DNA from 2 places in the Amycolatopsis sp. H20-H5 genome. Region 1 is predicted to be linked to the other one. Evidence: riboswitches for the same ligand, from Rfam matches in the RefSeq annotation. Region 1 holds a riboswitch; the other holds the start of a gene.

Region 1 (8,888 bases):
CACCTTCGACGCTGATCCACTCGTGTTCCTTCGTGTACTTCAGGTGCTGGGGGATGCTCACTGGGATTCAGCCTCGCTGGTAGAAGGGGATTTCGACGACCTCGACGGGCTCGATCTTGCCCCGGATGTCGACGGAGAGCTGGGTGCCGGGCGCGGTGTGCGCCCGATCGACGTACGCCATCGCGATCGGGTGACCCAGCGTGGGTGACAACGCCCCGCTGGTGACCTCGCCGACCTCGACCCCGTCCGCCAGCAGCTTGTAGCCGTGGCGGGGGGCGCGGCGGCCGGTCCCCTTGAGACCGACACGCACACGGGGGACATCAGCCTTGGCGAGCTGTTCGAGCGCCGCCTTGCCGACGAAGTCGTTCGGCTTTTCGAACTTCACGACCCGGCCGAGACCGGCCTCGAACGGGCTGAGCTCGAGGCTGAGTTCGTTGCCGTACAACGGCATTCCGGCTTCCAGCCGCAGGGTGTCGCGGCAGGCGAGCCCGGCCGGGAGCAGGCCGTGCGGCGCCCCCGCCTCGGTCAGCAGCTGCCACACGGCGGGTGCCTCGGCGGCGGCGACGTACAGCTCGAAGCCGTCCTCACCGGTGTAACCCGTACGAGCGAGCAGGACGTCATGGCCCTTCACGACGGCCGGGACGCTCGCGTAGTACTTGAGCTCGGCGAGGTCGGCGTCGGTGACGGCGCTCAGGATGTCGACCGCGCGCGGCCCCTGGACGGCGATCAGCGCGACATCCTCGGACTTGTTCGTCACGACGGCGTCGAACCCGGCGACCCGCTCGGCCAGCGCCGCGGCGACGACGTCGGCGTTGCCCGCGTTCGCCACGACGAGGAACTTCTCGTCGGCGAGCCGGTAGACGACCAGGTCGTCGAGCACACCGCCCTCGGCGTTGCAGATCATCGTGTAGCGCGCCCGGCCGACCTTGACGGCGGAGAGATTGCCGACGAAGGCGTAGTCGAGGACGTCCGCGGCCTGCGGGCCGGTGACCTCGATCTCGGCCATGTGCGAGAGGTCGAACAGCCCGGCGGCCTCGCGGACGGCCTTGTGCTCGGCCAGTTCGCTCGAGTACCGGACCGGCATGGACCAGCCCGCGAAGTCGGTGAACAGCGCACCGAGTCCCTTGTGGACTCCGTACAGCGGCGACTCTTTCGACATTCCTCAGCCTTCGTAAGCGTTGATGGGCGGGCAGGAACAGACAAGATTACGGTCACCCTTGGCACCGTCGATGCGGCGGACCGGCGGCCAGTACTTGTTCTTGCGCGACACCCCGGCCGGGTACACCGCCAGCTCGCGGTCGTACGGGTGATCCCATTCGCCGACCAGCGTCGACGCGGTGTGCGGTGCGTTGCGCAGCGGGCTCTCCTCGACCTTCCAGCGACCTTCGGCCACGGCGTCGATCTCGCGGCGGATGGCGATCATCGCGTCGCAGAAGCGGTCGATCTCGCCGAGGTCCTCGCTCTCGGTCGGCTCGACCATGAGCGTGCCCGCGACCGGGAAGGACATCGTCGGCGCGTGGAACCCGTAGTCGACCAGGCGCTTCGCGACGTCGTCGACCGTCACGCCGGTCTCCTTGGTGATCCCCCGCAGGTCGAGGATGCACTCGTGCGCGACCAGGCCGTCCTGGCCGGTGTAGAGCACCGGGTAGTGCGGGGAAAGCCGCGCGGCCACGTAGTTCGCCGCGAGCACGGCGACCTTGGTCGCGGTGGTGAGGCCGGGCGCGCCCATCATCCGGACGTACGCCCAGGAGATCGGCAGGATCGAGGCCGAGCCGAACGGCGCGCCCGAGATCGGGCCGACGCCGGTTTCGGGGCCCGCGCCACCGTGCAGCGGGTGGTTGGGCAGGTACGGCGCGAGGTGCGAACGCACCGCGACCGGGCCGACGCCGGGGCCGCCGCCGCCGTGCGGGATGCAGAAGGTCTTGTGCAGGTTCAGGTGCGAGACGTCGCCGCCGAACTCGCCCGGCTTGGCCAGCCCGAGCAGCGCGTTGAGGTTCGCGCCGTCGACGTAGACCTGGCCGCCCGCGTCGTGCACGATCTTCGCCAGCTCGTCGATGCTGTGCTCGTACACACCGTGGGTGGACGGGTACGTGACCATGATCGCGGCGAGGGTGTCCTTGTGGGTCTCCACTTTGGACCTGAGGTCGTCGAGGTCGACGTTGCCCTCGTCGGTGCACTTGACCACGACGACGCGCATGCCCGCGAGGACCGCGGACGCCGCGTTGGTGCCGTGCGCGGACGACGGGATCAGGCAGACCTCACGCTCGGCCTGGCCGTTGGCGCGGTGGTAGGCGCGGATCGCCAGCAGGCCGGCGTACTCGCCCTGGCTGCCCGCGTTCGGCTGCAGGGACACCTTGTCGTAGCCGGTGACCTCGGCGAGCCAGCCTGCCAGCTGCTCGACCAGGACGTGGTAGCCCTCGGCGTCCTCGACGGGCGCGAACGGGTGAATGCCCGCGAACTCGCGCCAGCTGATCGGCTCCATCTCGGTGGTGGCGTTCAGCTTCATCGTGCAGGAGCCGAGCGGGATCATGCCGCGGTCGAGCGCGTAGTCCTGATCGGAAAGGCTGCGCAGGTAGCGCAGCATCGCGGTCTCGGAGCGGTGCGAGGAGAAGACCTCGTGCGAGAGGTAGTCGCTCTCGCGAACGATCCCGGTGGGCAGGGCGCTCGTGCCCTCGACCGAGTCGTCGATGCCGAACGCGCGGAGCACGCTGGCGATCGTTTCGGGCCGGGTCAGCTCGTCGCACGCGATGCGGACGTGGTCACCGTCGACATGGCCGAGGTTGATGCCGCTCTCGCGGGCTGCCGCGTGCACGGCGGCGGCGCGGCCGGGAACGTGCGCGAGGACGGTGTCGAAGAAGCCCTCGTGCACGACCTCGACGCCACCGTCACGCAGGGACTGGGCGAGCCCGGCGGCCAGCTCGTGGACGCGGGTCGCGATGCGCTTGAGGCCGTCCGGACCGTGGTAGACCGCGTACATCGCGGCGAGCACGGCGGGCAGGACCTGCGCGGTACAGATGTTGGAGGTCGCCTTCTCGCGGCGGATGTGCTGCTCGCGGGTCTGCAGCGCGAGGCGGTACGCGGGGTTGCCGTCGGCGTCGACGGACACGCCGACCAGGCGACCCGGCAGCGAACGCTCAAGCCCGGAGCGGACCGACAGGTACCCGGCGTGCGGGCCGCCGTAGCCGAGCGGGACGCCGAAGCGCTGCGTCGAACCGGCGGCGACGTCGGCGCCGAACTCACCCGGCGAGGTGATGAGCGTGAGGGACAGCAGGTCCGCGGCGACGGTGTAGAGCGCCTTCGCGGCCTTCGCCGACTCGGAGATCGCGCGGTAGAAGCCCGCTCCGCGCAGTACGCCGGACGCGCCGGGGTACTGGACGACGACACCGAAGAACTCGTCCGGCAGCCCGGTCAGCAGGTCGCGGACCTCGACCTCGATGCCGACGGCCTCGGCGCGCGTGCGGACCACAGCGATGGTCTGCGGGAGGACCTCGGCGTCGAGCACGACGACGTTGGACTTGGACTTCGCCACGCGGCGCATGAGCAGCACGGCCTCGGCGACGGCGGTCGACTCGTCGAGCAGGGAGGCGTTGGCGGTGTCGAGGCCGGTGAGGTCGGAGACCATGGTCTGGAAGTTGAGGAGCGCCTCGAGGCGGCCCTGCGAGATCTCGGGCTGATACGGCGTGTACGCCGTGTACCAAGCCGGGCTCTCGAGCACGTTGCGGCGGATGACCGCGGGGGTGACCGTGTCGCTGTAGCCGAGGCCGATCATCTGCGTCATCGGACGGTTACGCGCGGCGAGCGCGCGCAGCTCAGCGATGGCGTCCTCTTCGGACGCGGCAGGCGGAAGGTCGAGGTCACGGGTGACGCGGATGGCGCTGGGAACAGCGGCGTCGACGAGTGCGTCCAGGCTGCCGTAACCGCATTCGGCGAGCATCTTGGCCTGCTCGGACTCCGCGGGACCGATATGCCGGGCGTCGAAAGAAGTGCTGGTCAGGGGAGCTCCTCGGTCAGGCGCCGGACACAACCGTGCGCTGGGAACTCCCCCTCTGTCATGGCACCTGAGAGTTTCACCGCTCGCCGGGCTCGGCAGCGGCTTTCACCTTGGGTGAGGCGCGCGGATGCGCCTGCTTTCCAGAGTGGCCTCGCGTGAAGCGGTAGTGGGTACCTGAGAGATTCCGGGGAGTTTGCTCCTTCGGTGCCCCATCGACTTCATGAGGGCTCTCCCGCTCCAGCTCGAACGGCCCGATATGCAGTTGTTGCGCGTACCGTACCTGCCGCGTTCCGCCCGCGTCCACCTAACGCCGGACACGCCACACCCAGGCCCGGCCGATCCTCCGTCGGCACTCGCGGACGGGGAACGGCGACCTGAGTGCAGAGCCCGGCGCACCGGGAGAGCAGCGCGCCGACCTCGTGGAGTTCACGGTCGTGCGTCCTGAGGCAGGCCTCGGCGCAGACGGACATGAGGTGCGCGGCGAGCCCGCACAGCGTGCGCGCGGACATCCGCAGGACGGCGAGGTCGGCCGACATACTGGAAGTGTGCGACAACATGTCGGCGCAGATGCGGGACATGGCGGTGCAGGTGACCATGACCGAGCCGAGGGTCGCCAGCTCGCCTTCGCTGTGCGCAAGTGCCCGCTCACATCGTGTTCGGCACTGTTCGCAAAGCTCGAGACATTCCTGCAGGACCGAATCCGCCTGGCGAATCACGCGAGGGACCTCCTGGTCACCGGATGGCGGAGCACGGCACCCCACCTGTCCCGTTGTACCCACTCCTGCCCACGTTCATGATCATCATCACCGGGACAGGTGAAAGTGTCCCCTGCCGGACCCGTGATCACCATCCCCAAACGGGGGACTTGGCGCCTCCTTGGGTGCGCTCTCGGGCGTCCTAGCCGGACTGGCAGGCTCCGGGAAGTCCTGGGGTTCCCCTGGGTGGTCTTCGTGTTCAAAACCCGTGGTCACGTTTTCGAGGTCGCGCGACCGAAGCGGTCGGATGGTCCCTGAAGGCCACCATCACGGCGTTTAACGCCGTGATGGTGGCCTTCAGGGACATTCACGATATGCCGGGCTGGCTCGAACGTCGCGGTCGTGGCGAGATGGGGTCCGGCCCGGTGTACTGGGGCTCCGCCGACTATCGCCCGGTTGTGCCCCGCGAGCGCGATCGAACGTCGATCCCGGGTTGCCCTAGCGAGACATGCTCTGAAGGCCACCATGAGGGCGCTAGAGTCCCTCATGGTGGCCTTCAGAGGCAATCAGAGCGGGGTGACGTAGGCGCCGGAGATGCCGCCGTCGACCAAGAACTGCGAAGCGGTGATGAACGACGCGTCATCGCTGGCCAAGAATGCCACGGCGGCGGCCAGTTCCTCGGGCTCAGCGAAGCGGCCGACCGGGACGTGCACCAAGCGGCGCGCGGCGCGCTCGGGGTCCTTCGCGAACAGCTCCTTGAGCAGCGGGGTGTTCACCGGACCCGGGCAAAGTGCGTTGATGCGGATGTTCTCCCGCGCGAACTGCACGCCCAGCTCGCGGCTCATCGACAGCACGCCGCCCTTGGACGCGGTGTACGAGATCTGTGACGTGGCCGCGCCCATCACCGCGACGAACGACGCGGTGTTGATGATCGAGCCCTTGCCTTGGCGCTGCATGTGCGGGATCACGTACTTGCAGCACAGGTACACCGAGGTCAGGTTGACCTGCTGGACGCGCTGCCAAGCCTCCAGGCCGGTGGTGAGGATCGAGTCGTCGTCAGGCGGCGAAATACCCGCGTTGTTGAACGCGACGTCGACCGAGCCGAAACGGTCCACTGTGGTCTGGAACAGGGCCTCGACCTGGGCTTCGTCGGTGACGTCGGTCTGGATGAACTCGCCACCGACCTCGTCCGCGGCGAGCTTGCCCTGCTCGGGGGTGACGTCGGCGATGACGATCTTCGCGCCTTCGCTGGCCAGCCGCCGGGCGGACGCGAGCCCGATTCCGCTGGCACCGCCGGTGATCACCGCTACGCGGCCTTCGAAACGCTGCATGGTGCTCAGTCCTCCGTGCTCAGGAATACGTTTTTGGTTTCGGTGAAGGCGTCGACGGCGTCCGGGCCGAGTTCGCGGCCGAGGCCGGACTGCTTGAACCCGCCGAACGGTGTCCAGTAGCGCACCGAGGAGTGCGAGTTGACCGACAGGTTCCCGGCCTCGACGGCCCGCGAAACCCGCAGCGCCCGGCCGACGTCCCGGGTCCAGATCGAGCCGGACAGGCCGTACTCGGTGGTGTTGGCCATGGTCACGGCCTCGGCGTCGTCCTTGAACGGCAACACCGCCACGACCGGGCCGAAGATCTCGTCCGCGGCAAGGGGATCCTGCAGGCTCGGCGGGACGACGACGGTCGGCGGGAACCAGTAGCCCGGCCCCTCCGGTGCGCTGCCGCGGAACGCGACGGGCGCGTTGCCCGGCACGTACGAGGTCACCTTGGCGTGGTGCTGCGCGGAAATCAGCGGGCCCATCTCGGTCTTCTCCGAGCCGGGATCGCCGACGACGACGCCGTGCACAGCGGGTTCGAGCAGCTCCATGAACCGGTCGTACACGCTGGCCTGCACCAGGATCAGCGACCGCGCGCAGCAGTCCTGACCGGCGTTGTCGAACACGCCGTACGGCGCGGCGGCGGCGGCCCTCTCCAGGTCGGAGTCGGCGAACACGATGTTCGCGTTCTTGCCGCCAAGCTCCAGGGTCACCCGCTTCACCTGCGCGGCGCAGCCCGCCATGATCTGCTTGCCGACCTCGGTCGAGCCGGTGAAGACGACCTTGCGGACGCCGGGGTTGTCCACAAACCGTTGCCCGACAACGGATCCCTTGCCCGGAAGCACCTGGAAGACGTCCTCGGGGATGCCCGCCTCACGCGCCAGCTCGCCCAGCCGGATCGCCGTCAAGGGCGTGAGCTCCGCGGGCTTCAGGACGACGGTGTTCCCGGCGGCGAGCGCGGGCGCGAAACCCCAGCCCGCGATGGGCATCGGGAAGTTCCACGGCACGATCACGCCGACCACGCCCAGTGGCTCCTGGAAGGTCAGGTTCACCCCACCGGGGACCGGGATCTGCTTGCCGTTCAGCCGTTCGGGGGCCGCCGAGTAGTAGTTGAGCACGTCACGGACGTTGCCCGCTTCCCAGCGCGCGTTCCCGATGGTGTGCCCGGAGTTGGTGACCTCCAGCTGCGCGAGGTTCTCCAGGTCGGCCTCGACGGCGTCGGCGAACCGGCGCAGCAGCCGCGCGCGGTCCCCCGGCGAGACGTCGCGCCAGCCGGGGAACGCGTTCTGCGCCCTGGCGATCGCCGCGTCGGTCTCCTCCGCCGTGGTCAGCGCGACCGACCGCACCACCTGTTCGGTGGCGGGGTTGATCACGTCGAACGTGCTCATTTGCTCTCCTTGTATCGGGACGAGGCCTCGACGAGTGCCGCGAAAAGCCGTACGTCTTCGGTGTCCTGCTCGGGATGCCATTGGATGCCCAATACGAAGTCGTCACCGGGCCGTTCGGCGGCCTCGATCGTGCCGTCCGCGGCCCAGCCGACCGGCACGAGGCCGTCACCGAGCCGGTCGATCGCCTGGTGGTGGTAGCACTGGACCTTGGTCTCGGCGCCCAGGATCGACGCCGCCCTGCTGCCTTCGGCGAGCGAGACCGTGCTCGTCCCGAACGTTCCCGGGGCGGGCTGGTGCTCGGTGCTGCCGGTCGCGTCAGGCAGGTGCTGGGCCAACGTCCCGCCCAGCGCGACGCTGAGGACCTGCAGGCCACGGCACACGCCGAGCACTGGCACGCCCGCGGCCAGGGCCGCGTCCAGCAGCCCGAACTCGAACGTGTCCCGGTTGGGCCGGGTGTACGTCGTCGCGTGCGGTTCCTGGCCGTACCGCGTCGGGTCGACGTCCGCACCGCCGACCAGCACCAGACCATCCACAGTGGACACCAGCTCGGCGTACGCGTCCGTCACCGGCGGCAGCAGCACCGGCACGCCACCGGCGGCCACGACCGAGTCGACGTACACCCGGTGCAGCAGCGCGGCTTCGGTCTCCCACACCAGGAACCGCGCGGGCTCCACGTAGGTCGTCAGCCCGATGACGGGCTTAGAGCCGTTCGAAACCACGGATCCGCTCCCAGTCGGTGACGGCGGCGTCGAACGCCTTGAGCTCGACGCGCGCGGCGTTCTGGTAGTGCTCGACGACGTCGTCGCCGAACGCCTCCCGAGCCAGCTTGCTCTCGCCGAACAGGGTGGCGGCCTCGCGCAGCGTGCTGGGCACGGTCGGCTTCGCGCCGCTCTCCCCCGCCTCGTACGCGTTGCCGCTGAGCTCGGGCTCCAGCGCGAGCTTGTTGTCGATGCCGTGCAGCCCGGCAGCGATGAGCGCGGCGACCGCGAGGTACGGGTTGACGTCGCCGCCCGGCACCCGGTTCTCGACGCGCAACGACTGACCGTGGCCGACGACCCGCAGCGCGCAGCTACGGTTGTCCGTACCCCAGGCGACCGTGGTCGGTGCGAAGCTGCCGGGCGAGAAACGCTTGTAGGAGTTGATGTTCGGCGCGAGGAAGTACGCGAGCTCACGCAGCCCGGCGAGCTGCCCGGCCATGAAGTGCTCCATCAGCGGTGAGAACCCGCCGGGCCCGTCACCCGCCAGCACGGCTTCGCCGTCGGTCGAGCGCAGGCTGATGTGGATATGGCAGGAGTTGCCCTCGCGCTCGTTGTACTTCGCCATGAAGGTGAGGGCCTTGCCCTCCTGCGCGGCGATCTCCTTCGCACCGTTCTTGTAGATGCCGTGGTTGTCGCAGCTGGCGAGCGCGTCGGTGTAGCGGAACGCGATCTCCTGCTGGCCGAGGTTGCACTCGCCCTTGGCCGACTCGGGGTAGAGCCCCGCGCCCGCCATCTCGTTGCGG
Region 2 (8,888 bases), on a different contig from region 1:
GCCGATACATAACCAACCACAAGCACCGCGAAGCGGCTGCGGGCTCCGGCCCGCAGCCGCTTCACTTTTTCTGGGGTGCGGTGGCCCGCTCGAACAGGTCCGCCAGCTCCTTGCCGTAGTTCTCCAGATCGAGCTGAGGGTTCGCCGCGTACTGCGCCGCCACCCCGTCGATCGCCTGCGCGACGGACATCGCCATGACCTCGGGGGAGAACGTCCCGAACGCCCCCTCGTCCTGACCCTGCTTGAGCTGGCGCGACAAGCCGCCCACCCGGAGCTGGTCGACCATCGGCCCGGTCAGGTACCAGCCGTCCTCGTCCTCGGCGTTGGCGGCCATTTCGACCAGTACCTTGGTGCATTCGGGGTAAGCCCGGAGGAACTCCACCGACGTCTCGATGTGCGCTCGCAGGTTCCCGGCCCGGTCGCCGGGGTCGACCCGTCCCCGCGTCCGCTCCCGCAGGAACTCGGCCTTCTGCTCGGACACCGTGCTGACCACGGCCTGCATCAGCCCGGCCTTGTTGGTGAAGTGGTAGGAGATGATCCGGGTGCTGCTCAACCCGGCGCGTTCCTTGATCCTGGTGAACGTGGTCTTGCGGTAGCCGACGTCCGCGATGGTCCCGATGGTGGCGCCGATGATCTGCGCCCGCCGGGCGGCTTCGGTGACGCTGAGGCCGAGCTCGGCCTGGAGCGATGGAGTTACTTGCATGAGTAAAAATTAACACAGCTGAGTAAAAAGGCGCAAGAAGGCGGCCGAAGGGGCGACGGATCGGCCGGAAGCCTCAAGATGAGCTTGAGGCTCGCCGCGCGTCGCGTTGACCGGCCCCCGTTACGCGTTTACCGTCAATAGCGGTAAATCGCTACGGTGTGATTCGGCCATCTGGGGCACGGTCGTGGCGGTTCATCCCCAGCTGAACCCGTCAGGGGAGCACTGGGCTTGTTTTCGCCGGCCGCCTGGTCGGGCGAGGGGAGGCATAGCGTGGTCGAGGCTGGCAGTCCTGAAAAGCAGCCTGTTCAGGTCGCCGACGGTGAACAGGGTGAACTGTTCCCGGACTCCTCCCTGCCCGACGAGCTGGTCGGCTACCGGGGCCCGGCGGCCTGTCAGATCGCCGGGATCACCTACCGGCAGCTCGACTACTGGGCCAGGACGAAGCTGGTCGCGCCGAGCATCCGCACCGCGCACGGCTCCGGTTCGCAGCGGCTGTACTCGTTCAAGGACATCCTGGTCCTGAAGGTGGTCAAGCGCCTGCTGGACACCGGAGTGTCGCTGCAGAACATCAGGGTCGCGGTCGATCACCTGCGCCTGCGCGGCGTCCGTGACCTGGCCAGGGTGACCCTGTTCTCCGACGGGACCACGGTGTACGAGTGCACCTCGCCGGAGGAGATCGTCGACCTGCTGCAGGGCGGGCAAGGCGTGTTCGGCATCGCCGTCAGCGGTGCGATGCAGGAGATCAGCGGCACCATCCACGAGTTCCAGGCCGAACGCGCCGACGGTGGCGTGGTCGAAACCGCCGTCCCCGACGAGTTCACCCAGCGCCGCAACGCGCGTCGCACCGGGTGATCAACGCCCGTCGCGGGCGGCAGGGTAAGGTCTGAAACGCAGTCGACGAATCCACGCGGGAGAGTCCGAGCCGCGACCATGAGCTCGGCGCCGAAGGAGCAAGTCCTCCCCGGAACCTCTCAGGCACCCAGGACCGCGTGGATGAGACGCCTCTGGAAAGTGGGTCGGCAGGTCACAGCCTGCAGGCCCCGCCGACGGTGCAAGCCCGGCTCAACACACGGGTGAAACTCTCAGGCGCCCTCTTCGGGGGCACGGACAGAGTGGGGAGGGCCAGGACTCACCGTCCTCGGCCCACCCCCACCCTCCGGGAGAGCACCGATGGCCGTACGTCCTTCCCTCGCAGCGCTGGAGAACGGCCTGCCGTTCGCGGACCGGCACATCGGGCCCGGTGAGGACGAACTCGCCCGCATTCTCGAGGTCATCGGCGTCGCTTCGCTCGACGAGCTCGCCGACCGGGCCGTTCCCGCGTCGATCCGCGAGTCCGCCGTCCCGCTGGAGCTGCCGGAGCCCGCCACCGAAGCCCAGGCGCTCGCGGAACTGCGCGCGCTGGCCGCGCGCAACCGGCCGATGGTCCAGATGATCGGCCTCGGCTACCACGACACGGTCACTCCGCCGGTGATCCGCCGCAACGTGCTGGAGAGCCCGGCCTGGTACACCGCATACACGCCGTACCAGCCGGAGATCTCGCAGGGCCGCCTCGAAGCGCTGCTCAACTTCCAGACCATGGTCGCCGATCTCACCGGCCTGCCGGTCGCCAACGCGTCGATGCTCGACGAGGCGACAGCGGCGGCGGAGGCGATGACGCTGGTGCGCCGCGCGGGCCGGTCGAAGTCGGCGAGGTTCGTCGTCGACGAGGACTCGCTGCCGCAGACCATCGCGGTCCTGCGCACCAGGGCCGAGCCGCTGGGCATCGAGATCGTGCTCGCCGACCTGTCCCAGGGCCTCACCGGACTCGGCCTCGGCGGTGACTTCTTCGGGCTGTTGCTGTCTTACCCAGGTGCCTCCGGGGCGGTGCGCGAGTACGAAGGCGTGATCGCGGAGGCCAAGGCACTCGGCGCGGCCGTGGTGATGGCGGCGGACCCGCTCGCGCTCACGCTGCTTCGCTCGCCGGGCGAGCTGGGCGCGGACGTCGCGATCGGCTCGACCCAGCGGTTCGGCGTCCCGATGGGCTTCGGCGGCCCGCACGCGGCGTACCTGGCCGTGCGGCGGGGACTCGAGCGGCAGCTGCCGGGGCGGCTCGTCGGCGTCTCGGTCGACGCCGACGGCGCTCCCGCGTACCGGCTCGCCCTGCAGACGCGCGAGCAGCACATCCGCCGGGAGAAGGCGACCAGCAACATCTGCACCGCGCAGGTCCTGCTGGCGGTGATCGCCTCGATGTACGCGGTGTACCACGGCCCGGAGGGTTTGCGGACGATCGCGAACCGCGCGCACCGGATGGCCACGGTGCTGGCCGCCGGGCTGTGCGAAGGCGGGGTGGACGTCCGGCACGGCGAATTCTTCGACACCGTGACCGCGGTGGTTCCCGGCCAGGCCGCGGCCGTTGTCGCGACGGCGCGGGAGCTCGGGGTCAACCTGCGGCTCGCGGACGAGGACACCGTCGCCGCGGCCTGCGACGAGACGACCACGCGCGAGCATCTTTCCTTGGTGTGGAAGGCGTTCGGCGTCGCGGTGTCCGATGTGGACGCATTGGACGCGGACACCGCCGACGGTGTCCCGGTGGAGCTGGTGCGCACCAGTGAGTACCTGACGCACCCGGTCTTCTACGCGCACCGCTCGGAGACGGCGTTGCTGCGGTACCTGCGTTCGTTGTCGGACAAGGACGTCGCGCTGGACCGGAGCATGATCCCGCTCGGCTCCTGCACGATGAAACTCAACGCCACGGCCGAAATGGAGCCGATCACCTGGCCGGAGTTCGCCGGATTGCACCCGTTCGCCCCGGCTGAGGACGCCGCCGGTCTGCTCGGCATCGTCGCGGACCTGGAAACCTGGCTCGCCCGCCTGACCGGGTACGACGCCGTGTCGCTGCAGCCGAACGCGGGCAGTCAGGGCGAGTTCGCCGGGCTGCTGGCGATCCGCGCGTACCACCGCGGCCGCGACGACGGCGCCAGGGACGTCTGCCTGATCCCGGCCAGCGCGCACGGCACGAACGCGGCGAGCGCGGTGATGGCGGGGATGCGGGTGGTCGTCGTGCGGTGCGACGAGGGCGGCAACATCGACCTCGGGCACCTGAAGTCCACTGTGGACGAACATGCGGCCGACCTGGCCGCGATCATGATCACCTACCCGTCGACGCACGGCGTGTACGAGGACACCGTGCGCGAGGTGTGCGGGCTGGTCCACGACGCGGGCGGGCAGGTGTACGTCGACGGTGCGAACCTGAACGCGCTGATCGGGCTGGCGCAGTACGGGAAATTCGGCGCCGACGTCTCGCATCTCAACCTCCACAAGACCTTCTGCATCCCGCACGGGGGCGGTGGTCCCGGCGTCGGGCCCATCGGCGTGCGCGCGCACCTGGCGCCGTTCCTGCCGAACCACCCGCTGCAACCGCTCGCCGGCCCGGAAACCGGGGTCGGACCGATCAGCGCGGCGCCGTGGGGCAGCGCGTCGATCCTGCCGATCTCCTGGGCGTACATCCGCATGATGGGCGCCGAAGGCCTGCGCCGCGCGACGCTGACCGCGGTGGCGAACGCCAACTACATCGCTAAGCGGCTCGGCGAGCACTTCCCGGTGCTCTACGCCGGGCACGACGGGCTGGTCGCCCACGAGTGCATCCTGGACCTGCGCGGGCTCACGAAGCGCACCGGCGTCACCGTCGACGACGTGGCGAAGCGGCTGGCCGACTACGGCCTGCACGCGCCGACCATGTCGTTCCCGGTCGCGGGCACACTGATGGTGGAGCCCACCGAGAGCGAGGACCTCGCGGAGCTGGACCGGTTCTGCGCCGCGATGATCGCCATCCGGGGCGAGATCGACCGGGTCGAGGCGGGGGAGTGGCCGCTGGCCGAGAGCCCGTTGCGCAACGCCCCGCACACCGCCCGGTGTGTCACCGGCGACTGGGATCGCCCGTACAGCAGGGAAATCGCGGTGTTCCCGGCCGGGTTCACCGCGGCGAAGAGCTGGCCGCCGGTGCGGCGGATCGACGGTGCGAGCGGTGACCGCAACCTCGTCTGCTCCTGCCCGCCGCCGGAGGCCTTCGCGGGCTGAGCGCCGCCGTAATTCGGTGGACACCCACTGCCCGGCTTGGTGGGATCGGGACGATGTCCGGTCCACGCCCAAGGAGCTGCTGAGTGTCCACTGGAGACACCTCTTCCAACGAAGTGTCCATCGACGCCGCGCTCGTGAGGCGGCTGGTCGCCGGTCAGTTCCCGCAGTGGGCTGAGCTTCCCGTCGTCCGGTCCGGCGCCCAAGGCGTGGACAACGCGACCTACCGGCTGGGCGCGGAAATGTCGGTGCGCCTGCCGCGGTACGCGAGGTGGGAGGGCCAGGTCGAGCGGGAGCAACGATGGCTGCCGCGGCTGGCCCCGCACCTCCCGCTCCCGGTTCCCGTCCCGCTCGCCCAGGGCGTGCCCGCCGAGGGCTACCCGTTTCCGTGGTCGGTCTACCGGTGGCTCGAAGGTGAGCGTGCGGATCCGGCCGGTCTCGTCGATCCGTCCGGGGCGGCGGCCGACCTCGCCGGGTTTCTGACCGCCCTGCAAGGGATCGACGCCGCGGACGGCCCGCCGCCGGAGTGGAGCAACGGCTTCCGCGGCGTGCCGATGGCCGACGAGCGGGACTCCGCGGTGGTGGAGGCCCGCATCCGGCCCAGGATCGCGGCGCTGGCTGGCCTGGCCGACACCGGCGCGCTGACCGCCGTGTTCGAAACGGCGCTGGCGGCCCCGGCGTGGCACGGACCGCCCGTCTGGGTGCACGGCGATCCGGCCCCGGCCAACCTGCTGGCCGTGGACGGCAGGCTCAGCGCCGTCATCGACTTCGGCACCCTGGGCGTCGGCGATCCCGCGTGCGACCTGATCGCCGCGTGGACCCTCCTGCCAGCCGAGGCCAGGGGCGTCTTCCGCACGGCCTTGTCGATCGACGACGCGACCTGGGCACGCGGCCGGGCCTGGGGCCTGAGCGCGGTACTGCCCGCACCGGCCGAACTCTCGTCTGCCGACCCCGCCCGTGCGGCCCGCGCCCGCCACCTGCTCGACGACCTCGTCACCGACCACCGACTCTCCTGATCGCCCCTGAAGGCCACCTTCACGGCGTAAAACGCCGTGAAGGTGGCCTTCAGGGGCAGTCAGGCCGGACGCCAGTGGCCGCGGTGCACGACGTCGTCAACGCCTCGGCGGCGTTGCTCGACCCGGGGGCTCTGCGGTGGGACGTCGGCCGAGCGGTGGCCGACAGTGATCCCGCCGAGAGGTGCGTACTGCGCCGGGATGCCGAACTCGGCGCGGAACGGGTCGAGGTGCTCGGGCATGATCCCGAAGAAGCAGGCGTCGAGGCCCTCGTCCACGGCGGTCAGCAGCATCATCAGCGAGGCCATGCCGGTGTCGACGAACCAGTACGGCGCGGGCCAGCGGGCCTCGGCCCGGTCCTCCCAGCCCTTGTCCGGCTCGGCGTACCGCTCCAGGTAGGTCTGCTTGTGAGCCAGGGGCACGACGACCAGCGGCGCGTCCCGCATCGTCGGCGTGTCCTCCACCCGCTTCGGTACGAAGGGCCAGAAGCGGGCCCTGTCGGCGGGCTCGGTCAGGGCGAGAAACGCCCAGCCCTGGGAAAAACCCGCCGACGGGGCCCGCAGCGCGCTCGCCAGCACCCGCTCGACGACCTCGGGTTCGAGCGGCTGATTCGTGTAGTGGCGCACCATCCGGCGCCGCCGGACCACCTCGGAGAATTCCATGGGGCCACCGTACCGAGCGCGCTCAGCCGGGCAGCTTGTCCAGGAAGCCGTGGACCTGGGCGATCCGGCCGTCCTCGACCACGATCACGTCGAAGCCGATCGCGAGCGGCTCCTCGGCCCCGGGTGCGCCGAGGTGCCACTGGAACCGGGCGAGGTCGTGGTGCGCGTCGACCGCCCCGGGCAGGCTGAAACCCAGCCCGGCGAACTGGGCCTGCGCTCCGGCGATGAACTGGTCGATGCCGTCGTGCCCGCGCACCTCGCCCAGCGGGTCGGTGTAGCGGGCGCCCGGGGTGAACACCTCGCCGATCAGCGAGCGGCGGGCCGTCGCGCCGGTCTCGTTCCAGACGGCGATGTAGCGTTCGGCGATCTGCTGGACGTCGGACATGGTCGAACCTCTTTCGCTTGGGGGGTAACGCTTTCGGTGCTGGGGACAACCTTGGCCGAGCGGGCGCGGCCCGTCGATTACGTCGGAGGTAATGGCCACGGCTCCGGCACCCCCGTAGCGTCGCGGGGGTGACGATGACGCAGAACGCCGCGCTGACCAGGCAGCGCCCGGTGGGCGAACTCCTGCGGGAGTGGCGCGACCGCCGCCGGATCAGCCAACTCGATCTCGCGATCTCCGCCGACATCTCCACCCGGCACCTGAGTTTCGTCGAGACCGGTCGCTCCCGGCCGAGCCGGGATATGGTGCTGCGCCTCGGGGAACACCTCGAAGTGCCGTTGCGCGAACGCAACCAGCTGCTGCTCGCGGCGGGCTACGCCCCGGCGTACACCGAGAGCGGCCTTGACGATCCGGAACTCGCGCTGGTCCGCCAGGCCGTGCGCCAGCTGCTGACCAGCCACGAGCCGTACCCGGCCGCGGTGGTCGACCGGGGGTGGAACCTGCTCGACGCGAACGCCAGCCTCGGGGTGCTGACCGATCGGGTGGCGCCGGAGCTGCTCGTGCCGCCGGTGAACGTGCTGCGGGTGACGCTGCACCCCGACGGGATGGCGCCGTTCGTGCTCAACCTGGGGGAGTGGCGGGCGCATCTGCTCGGCAGGTTGCGGCGTCAGGTCGCGCAGACGGCCGACCCCGTGCTCGTCGCCCTGCTCGACGAGCTGCGGGCCTATCCGTGCGACCAGCCGGTGCCCGAGGTCGAGGTGCCTGGCCCCGGCGACATCATCGTCCCGCTGCGGCTGCTCCACGACGGCGTCGAGCTGACCTTCTTCAGCACCGTCGCCACCTTCGGCACCCCGCTCGACGTCACCCTCGCGGAGCTGGTGATCGAATCTTTCTTCCCGGCCGACACGGCGACGGCGGACCGTCTGCGCGAGCTGCACGGGCGGGCAGTGGGATGATCTGGCGCAGGAACCCGGTACGCAGCACCGACTCGACTTGAGGACCTCCGCCCATGGACACTCCGCCTTCCCTCGTCCTGAACAACGACGTCGCACTACCGCAGGTCGGCTTCGGGGTCTGGCAGGTGCCCGCCGACGACACCGCGAGGGTCGCCCTGACCGCGCTCGAAGCGGGCTACCGCAGCATCGACACCGCTGCCTCGTACGGCAACGAAGCGGGCGTCGGCGAGGCGATCCGGACCTCCGGCCTGCCGAGGGACGACGTATTCGTCACCACGAAGCTGGCGAATCCCGACCACGGCTACGACGCGGCGCTGCGCGCGTTCGACCGGAGCCTGGCCGAGTTGCGCCTCGACCGGCTCGACCTCTTCCTGATCCACTGGCCGCTGCCGAAGCGCGACGACTACGTCGAGACCTGGCGCGCGCTGGAGAAGCTTTACGCGGATGGCCGGGTGCGCGCGATCGGCGTGTCGAACTTCCACCCGCCGCACCTGCGGCGGCTGCTCGCCGAGACGGACGTCGTCCCGGCGGTCAACCAGATCGAGCTGCATCCCAGGCTGCCGCAGGCCGAGCTGCGCGAGGTCCACGCTGGGCACGGGATCGTCACCGAGGCGTGGAGCCCGCTGGCCCAGGGCACGTTACTGGCGGATCGGACCGTCAAGGCGCTGGCCGCGAAGTACGGCAAGACCGGGGCACAGCTCGTACTCCGGTGGCACCTGCAGCTCGGCACGGTGGCGATCCCGAAGTCGGTGACGCCGTCGAGGATCCGGGAGAACCTGGAGGTGTTCGACTTCGAACTGGCCGAAGACGACATGACCGCGCTGGGCGAGCTCGACGACGGCACCAGGACCGGACCGGATCCGGACACCTTCGACCCCGACTGAGTCAGCCGGGCGGCACCGGGGTCAGGACTTGATCCCGGCGTTCGCGAAGTCGGTCTGCTGGGTGGGCTGCTCGAGGTACTCGCGGAACGCCTGCGAGGCCCGCTGCTGGATGTCGTCGTCGGCGCCGGTGCCAGCCAGGCCGATGAACGGGTAGTCCGCGGAGCGGGCCGACGCCACGGACTGCGGGGCCGCCCCGACGATCTCGGGCTTCTTCGAGGTGAGCTCGCTGACCCAG

Evidence for each region. Region 1 has a riboswitch for glycine ahead of gcvP (aminomethyl-transferring glycine dehydrogenase). Riboswitches for the same ligand answer to the same signal wherever they lie in the genome.
Region 2: linked by a shared signal. The riboswitch ahead of gcvP (aminomethyl-transferring glycine dehydrogenase) and the one ahead of gcvP (aminomethyl-transferring glycine dehydrogenase) in region 1 are both predicted to bind glycine.

The regions. Positions count from the first base shown of each region.
Region 1 covers NZ_JAYMZS010000001.1:31,729-40,616, forward strand. The annotation lists gene gcvH (glycine cleavage system protein GcvH) at 1-61, opposite strand, end outside; gene gcvT (glycine cleavage system aminomethyltransferase GcvT) at 68-1,159, opposite strand; gene gcvP (aminomethyl-transferring glycine dehydrogenase) at 1,163-3,994, opposite strand; glycine riboswitch at 4,143-4,236, opposite strand; gene QMK34_RS00170 (3-oxoacyl-ACP reductase) at 5,253-6,017, opposite strand; gene QMK34_RS00175 (aldehyde dehydrogenase family protein) at 6,023-7,387, opposite strand; gene QMK34_RS00180 (gamma-glutamyl-gamma-aminobutyrate hydrolase family protein) at 7,384-8,106, opposite strand; gene QMK34_RS00185 (glutamine synthetase family protein) at 8,087-8,888, opposite strand, start outside.
Region 2 covers NZ_JAYMZS010000079.1:31,985-40,872, reverse strand. The annotation lists gene QMK34_RS32625 (bifunctional nuclease family protein) at 1-12, shown strand, start outside; gene QMK34_RS32620 (TetR/AcrR family transcriptional regulator) at 62-703, opposite strand; gene QMK34_RS32615 (MerR family transcriptional regulator) at 974-1,555, shown strand; glycine riboswitch at 1,602-1,701, shown strand; gene gcvP (aminomethyl-transferring glycine dehydrogenase) at 1,874-4,759, shown strand; gene QMK34_RS32605 (aminoglycoside phosphotransferase family protein) at 4,843-5,772, shown strand; gene QMK34_RS32600 (nitroreductase family protein) at 5,832-6,431, opposite strand; gene QMK34_RS32595 (nuclear transport factor 2 family protein) at 6,454-6,816, opposite strand; gene QMK34_RS32590 (helix-turn-helix domain-containing protein) at 6,951-7,769, shown strand; gene QMK34_RS32585 (aldo/keto reductase) at 7,823-8,653, shown strand; gene QMK34_RS32580 (hypothetical protein) at 8,675-8,888, opposite strand, start outside.